Regions from separate parts of the Glycomyces sp. NPDC048151 genome, predicted to be linked through region 2. Evidence: riboswitches for the same ligand, from Rfam matches in the RefSeq annotation. Region 2 holds a riboswitch; the other holds the start of a gene.
The links. Region 2 has a riboswitch for cyclic di-AMP ahead of ACGGCP_RS02400 (NlpC/P60 family protein). Riboswitches for the same ligand answer to the same signal wherever they lie in the genome.
Positions count from the first base shown of each region.

Region 1 (3,394 bases), on a different contig from region 2:
ACCGTGCGCCTGCCGGTGCACCTGGTCGAGGACGTCAACCGGATGCGCAACGTCACCCGCCAGCTCACCCGCGAGCTCGGCGGCGACCCCGAACCCGACCAGGTCGCCAAGGCACTCGGCGTCACGGTCGAGCGGGTCAACGAGCTCATCCGCTGGAGCCAGGACACCGTCTCGCTCGACACGCCGATCGGCGACGACGGCGACACCAACCTCGGCGACCTCGTCGCCGACTCCGACGAGCCCAGCCCCGAGGACGTCGTCCTCGCCGGGATGGAGCGCCAGCGGATCGAGATGATGCTCAACCACCTCGACGAGCGCTCCGCCGGGATCGTCAAGGCCCGCTACGGACTCGAGGACGGCCGCGAGCACTCGCTCACGGAGGTCGCGCACCGGTTCCACCTGTCGCGCGAGCGCATCCGCCAGCTCGAGATCCAGGCGCTGGCCCGCCTCAAGGAGCTGGCCAACGACCAGGTCATGGCCGAAGCGGCCTAAGCAGCACTAGACCACATAGGCGGAAGGGCCGGGGCGAACGCCCCGGCCCTTCCGTCGTACCCGGCCCTTCCGTCGTACCCGGCCCTTCCGTCGTACCCGGCCCTTCGGTCGTACCCGGCCCTTCCGTCGTGCCTGCGCGAATGCGGCGGAGACGGGGCAGGCTCACTCGCCGAGCGCCGAGCGCCGAGCGCCGAGCGCCGAGCGCCGAGCGCGCGGTCGCGAGCCGTGTCGTACCCGCCGGGCATCATCGAAACCGGGGGCGGATACGAACGCGAGCGCGGCTCGCCAGCATCGCTGGCGAGCCGCGCTCGTCGTCGTCGTTGTCGTGCTTCGGTGCGTCAGACGCGGCGGTAGCCGTCGACCGACATGCCCATGTACTCCAGCTTCGTGATCTTCACGACGTCGCCGGGCTTGGGGGCGTGGATGACCTCGCCGCCGCCGATGTACATGGCGACGTGGTTCTGGCCGTTGTAGAAGATCAGGTCGCCCGGCTGCAGGTCGCTGCTGTCGATCGCGCTGGTCTCGTCCCACATCGCCCACGTGGAGTGGGTCAGCGAGATGCCGGAGACGCCGTACGCGCCGGAGATGAGGCCGGAGCAGTCCCAGGTGTCGGGACCGGCGGCGCCGAACACGTAGGACTCGCCGAGCTGGTCCTTCGCGAACTGGACGGCGGCCGTGGCGGCGTCGGCGCTGTAGGCCGCGGTCGAGCCGGAATCGGAGGAGGACGAGGAAGAGGAAGAGGAAGCCGACTCGCTGGAGGCCTCGGCCTCAGCGGCGGCGGCTTCGGCCTCGGCGGCCTCGGCTTCGTCGTGGGCCTTCTCGGCCTCGTCGATCTGCTTGTCGAGGCCCGCGATCTCCTTCTCGACGGTCGTGATGTCGGTCGTGAGCGCTTCGGCGGTCTCGGCGGCGTCCTGCGCCTCGTCGAACTTGTCGGACTGCTCCTGCGCGTAGGCCACGAGGGTGGAGACCTTCGCGTCGAGGTCGTCCTCGGCGGATTCGACCGCGGCGGTGACGACGGTGAGCTGCGCGTTCGAGGTGCCGTACTCGGCGGCTGCCGCGTCGATGACGGCCTGGGCCGCGTCGAGGCGGGCCTGGAGGTCCGTGAGGTTGTCGGCGGAGGCGTCGCGCTGGGTCTCGAGATCGGTGAGGTAGTCCTCGATCTCGGCCGCGGACGCGGTGCTGTAGTCGATGTCGGCCGCGTCGGCGTGTGAGCCGGCGAAGGCGGTCACGAGCCCGACGGTGGCGACGGTGACGCCGGTGTAGGCGGCGACGCGCCGGATGATGGCGCTGGTTCGGGAACGGTATGCGGTTGCGGAGCAGGCGTGAGCCACTAGGTGGCCTTTCTTCCTCGGCCGCCTACCGGGTTAGCTGTCGGGTTCGGGCAGGGAAGAGCGCCCTACCCGCTGCGGCTGCGCTGCAGCGGGATTCACCCCGTGTGCCACGGTTCGAACTGGGGGGTGCGGCACGGCTGGGTCCCCGGCCCGCGCATCGGTGTATCGCCCGGAACCGGGAGGAACGGACGTCATGCGAGCGCGGCTCGGCAGGTCCGGACGGGTGGGTCTCTGGGGGAACCCTGCTGACCCGAACGGAACAGGCGCCGACGCTAACCCATGGTGACCGGCATCGCCAAGTCCTCTGTGAGTCGCTCCACAGTCCAGTAACGGACAGTGAGGACGCGAGGGGAGACAGGGCCACTATCCAGCGGGTTTATTGTCCGAACGGCCCACGTGGAGGTGGGCCGGGCGGCGGTCGGGACGAGCGGGCGGCACTGGCCGCGCGGAAGCGCGGAGGGCTCGGGTTCGAAACCGCCCCCGGTTTCGATGATGCCCGGAGGGTGCGACATCGGGCCGGGCCACGATCGCGGCGGCGGCAGCGGGGGCGGTCGGTAACGGCGGCGAGAGGGCGACTGCGATGCGATCGCGGGCGGCGGTCAGAAGCTGCGGAGGGAGCGCGGGGGCGGCGGGGACTGGATCGCGGTCGCGTCCGTCGCCGGGGGAGCGCCGCCGATGTACTCCTTCAGCTCGGTGCCCTCCAAGACCCGGCACGGGAAGGCCGCGCCCGCGCAGCGGCGACGCAGGGCCGCGATCGGCAGCTCGACGTCGGCGGCCACCGCGACCACGTTCCCGAACCGCCGCCCGCGCAGGACCGCGGGCTCGGCCATGACCGCCACGTGCTCCCACACCGCGCCCATCGCCGCGAGCGCGGGCTTGAGGAACTGCATCTTGCCGCCGTCGCACAGGTTCACCGCGTAGTGCCCGCCCGCGCGCAGCACCCGCCGCGCCTCGTGCAGGAACTCGGTGCTCGTGACGTGCGCGGGCACCCGCGCGCCCGCGTACACGTCGGTGACGATCAGCTCGTAGCTCGCGTCCGGCGCCGACTCGACGGCCTCGCGCGCGTCGGTGTGCCGGATCTTCACCTTCACCCCGCGCGGCAGCGGCGCCTCGGCGCGCACGAGCGCCACGAGCTCCTGGTTCGTCTCGACCGCCTGCTGGTAGGAGCCGGGCCGGGTCGCCGCCACGTACCGGGCCATCGCGAGACCGCCCGCGCCCAGGTGCAGGGCCCGCAGCGGCCGCTTCGGCTCGTCCATCGCGTCGATGAGGTACGCGATCCGCTGCATGTACTCCGCATCCAGATAGGACGGGTCGTCAAGGTCGACCGTGGCCTGCACGACCTCGTCAGCGACGAGGTGCAGCAGGTTCGGGCGTGACGGGTCGCGGTCGATGCGCAGGGCGGGCTTCTCGGACGGGTTCACGGACCCATTGTGCCCGAGGGCCCCTGCCCGGCCTGGGTCCTGGCCGAGGCCGCGACGTGCGCGATGCGCCGCAGCGCCGCGAACACCGTCTCGCCCAGCACCGTCGCCACGACCGCCTGCTCCACGTTCACGCCCTCGATCCGGGTCGCC
Region 1 is NZ_JBIDBB010000002.1:405,043-408,436, reverse strand. Features, by position in the region: gene ACGGCP_RS05335 (sigma-70 family RNA polymerase sigma factor) at 1-492, shown strand, start outside; gene ACGGCP_RS05330 (C40 family peptidase) at 831-1,823, opposite strand; cyclic di-AMP (ydaO/yuaA leader) riboswitch at 1,831-1,996, opposite strand; gene ACGGCP_RS05325 (spermidine synthase) at 2,423-3,244, opposite strand; gene ACGGCP_RS05320 (MerR family transcriptional regulator) at 3,241-3,394, opposite strand, start outside.
Region 1: it holds a riboswitch for cyclic di-AMP, as region 2 does, so the genes downstream of both, ACGGCP_RS05330 (C40 family peptidase) here and ACGGCP_RS02400 (NlpC/P60 family protein) in region 2, are expected to answer to the same signal.

Region 2 (3,394 bases):
CGTACGCGTTCAGCCGGTTCCGGTTCAGGGGCCGCCGCCCGATGCTCTTGTTCCTCCTGCTCATCCAGATGTTCCCGGCGTTCCTGGCCGTGGTGGCGCTGTACCTGATCTTCGGCAGCCTCGGCGAGTACTACCCGATCGTCGGCCTGAACACGAAGCTCGGCCTGATGCTGGTGTACATGGGCGGGGCGCTGGGCGTCTCGACGTGGCTGATGAAGGGCTTCTTCGACACGATCCCGAAGGAGCTGGACGAGGCGGCGACGATCGACGGCGCGACGCACGCGCAGATCTTCTTCGGCATGATCCTGCCGCTGGCGGCGCCGATCATCGCGATCTCGGGGATCCTGGCGTTCGTGGGCACGATGAACGACTTCGTGCTGGCGAGCCTGTTCCTGACCGACCGGCCGGAGATGACCCTCGCGGTGGGGTTGAAGACGCTGACGGCGGACAACTCGCCGGCGAGCTACTTCGGGATCTTCGCGGCGGGGACGCTGCTGACCTCGGTGCTCACGGTGGGCGTGTTCATGAGCCTGCAGCGCTATATCGTCTCCGGCCTGACGGGCGGAGCGGTGAAGGGCTAGCGGCTACGAGAGACCAACTGCTCGACACAACAAATCCTGTCCCCCAGGGCAGGTGAACGAAGGCCCGGATTCTGGAGAGCCTCCCTCTCCGGGGTCCGGGCCTTTTTCGTGCCTGGGGCTACCAGTGCGGGGGGCGTTCGGCGAGGAGGTCGAGGTCGCGGGCCGAGAACTCGGACTTGCGGGGGCGGCGTACGGGGGTCTCGCCCCAGCCACGGTCGGTGTCGTCGGAGGTCTGGTCCGGGAGCACGGAGAAGTCCTCGTCGAGCTCTACGGAGCGTTCGTCGTCGGAGACTGCCATGTCACCGACTGTACTTCAGGGACACCCGGCCGCGGCAACGAAGAGGCGGCCTTGGCGAAGCTTGCGAGCCATAAATTTGCCCTGAACACCCGGTGAACGGGTGTTCAGGGCCTTTCCGGGTGTGCAGGCTAGGCCTGGCCGACGAGTTCGTACCCGGCCTCGTCGACGGCTTCGCGGACGGCGTCGTCGGTGAGGGGGGTCTCGCTGGTGACGGTGACCTTGCCGGTCTCGAGGACGACGGCGACGTTCTGGACGCCGGGGAGGGCGGTGAGCTCCTGGGTGACGCTGCCGACGCAGTGGCCGCAGGTCATGCCCTTGACTTCGTAGACGGTCTCCATTGGTTCTCCTTCGGTGGGCGCGGTGGTGTTCAGGTTCTGAGCAGTCGGGCCACCGCGTCCGAGGCCTCTTTGACCTTGGCTTCGGCGGCGGTCGGGTCACCCGAGGTCTGCGCTTCGGCGACGCAGTGGGCCAGGTGGCCTTCGAGGAGGTTGAGCGCGACGGCCTGGAGCCCCTTGGTGGAGGCGGAGATCTGGGTCAGGATGTCGATGCAGTACTGGTCGTCGTCGACCATCCGCTGGATGCCCCGGATCTGGCCTTCGATGCGCTTGAGGCGGCGGGTGATGGCCGCCTTGTCGCCGTGGTACCAGTAGTGGTCGTGGCCGTCGTGCGCGGGCGAACCCTCGGTCGGCTCCGCTGTGTCGGTCGGTTCGTTCGCCATGTTCGTTTCCCTCCGGTCGCCAGTCTATACCCCTTAGGGGTATCTCGGCAACTGCTCGTCAGCTCAGTGCAGCGGCCCGTAGTATTCCGTGCCATTGTGTGAAAAATTCTCCCCCCGCCCTTGTCAAGGGCCACAAGGGCCTCTAACGTGAACCCGTCGCGTCGGAAACTCGGGGGCACCCCGCACCCGCCGAGCGGCACCGCCGAGTCGGAGGGGCACCCCAGTCCCACTGAACCGGGGAACCAGCAGTCGGCGTCCAACGCAGAGCCGACGGGGTGAATCGCGTCCCCGGGCGCGTAGGGCGACCCTTCCTTCCGCCCGAACCCGACAGCTAACCCGGTAGGCGGCCAAAGGAAGGAGCGCCTCCCTGGTGCGTACCCGGCGAATCACTGCCGCCGTCATGGCCGCAGCACTGATCCCCGTGACCGCCTCGCTGTTCACGACCTCTTCGGCGAACGCGCAGACGAGCGAGGAGATCCAGGCCGAGATCGACGAGCGCCACTCCGAGCTCGAGAAGGTCATCGAGGACTACAACGCCAAGCGCGAAGAGCTCGACGACGCCAACCGGCTCATCGCCGAGATCGAGGCCCAGCTGCCCGACCTCGAAGCGTCCACCGCCGCCGCGAACGAGGCCCTCGCCGAATACGCCGCCTCGGCGTACACCGCGGGCGACTTCGCCATGGTCAACTCCGTGCTCGCCGGCGACCCCGCCGACTTCGCCGACCGCCTGATGTACCTCGACAACCTCACCGCCGCCGAGAACGAGGCGCTGCAGGCGAACCTGACCCAGGTCCAGGAGCTCGAGACCCGCAGGACGGAACTGGAGACGCTCAAGGCGAGCGCCGACGAGATCCTCGGGGACATCGAGAAGCAGCAGGAGGAGATCGAGGACGAGATCGCCGCCCTCGAGGAGGAGTACGACGACGCGTACGCCGAGGAGAACCCCGAGCCCGACTGGGGCGACTACACCGGTTCCTCCGGCGTCGTCGACTTCGCGTACGACCAGCTCGGCGACCCGTACGTGTACGGCGCGGCCGGGCCGGACGAGTGGGACTGCTCCGGCCTCACCCAGGGCGCGTGGGGCGCGGTCGGCGTCTCGCTCTCGCACAACACCGAGATGCAGTGGAACGAGACCGCGCGTATCTCCCGCGACGAGCTCCAGGAAGGCGACCTCGTCTTCTACAACGGCCTGAGCCACGTCGCCATCTACATCGGCGGCGACCAGATCATCCACGCCCCCAACTCGACCACCGTCGTCAAGATCGCCGACATCGACATCATGGGCATCGACGGGTACGGGCGCCCCTAGCGGCAGCGGAAGCTCCCCCGGGCCCGGCGGGGCCCGGGACGCAGACTCCCCGGCGGCGGCACCGGCGGTCCCGATTGCTGACCCTGCTGCTGACCCGCAATGCGCCGATACCGCCGTCGGGGACTGATTTCATAGTAGAGAAACCCGTGCGGGCCGATCCTTCGGCCCGCACGGGTTTCGTTTCATACCAAGACGTTTCGGGGGCTACTCGACCTCGGGCGCGGTGAACTCCCAGTCGAAGCGCTCGTACCGGCCCGTGCCGCCCTTCTGCCACGGCTTCGGGCCCGTCAGCGGACGGTAGCCGATGCCCATGGCGTGCAGGCGGTCCAGATGCGCCTCGAGCCGGTCCAGGACCGGGTTCGCCTCGCGCACCTGCTGACCGGTCCACGCGACCTCGGCGAACACCGCCAGGCGCGGGAACGCCGCGTACTCCACGTCGCGCGGCTCGGGCAGGTACTCCGACCACAGCTGCGCCTGGACGCCGAGGA
Region 2 is NZ_JBIDBB010000001.1:515,391-518,784, reverse strand. Features, by position in the region: gene ACGGCP_RS02420 (sugar ABC transporter permease) at 1-581, shown strand, start outside; gene ACGGCP_RS02415 (hypothetical protein) at 700-879, opposite strand; gene ACGGCP_RS02410 (heavy-metal-associated domain-containing protein) at 1,008-1,250, opposite strand; gene ACGGCP_RS02405 (metal-sensitive transcriptional regulator) at 1,247-1,597, opposite strand; cyclic di-AMP (ydaO/yuaA leader) riboswitch at 1,788-1,959, shown strand; gene ACGGCP_RS02400 (NlpC/P60 family protein) at 1,968-2,906, shown strand; gene ACGGCP_RS02395 (beta-N-acetylhexosaminidase) at 3,111-3,394, opposite strand, start outside.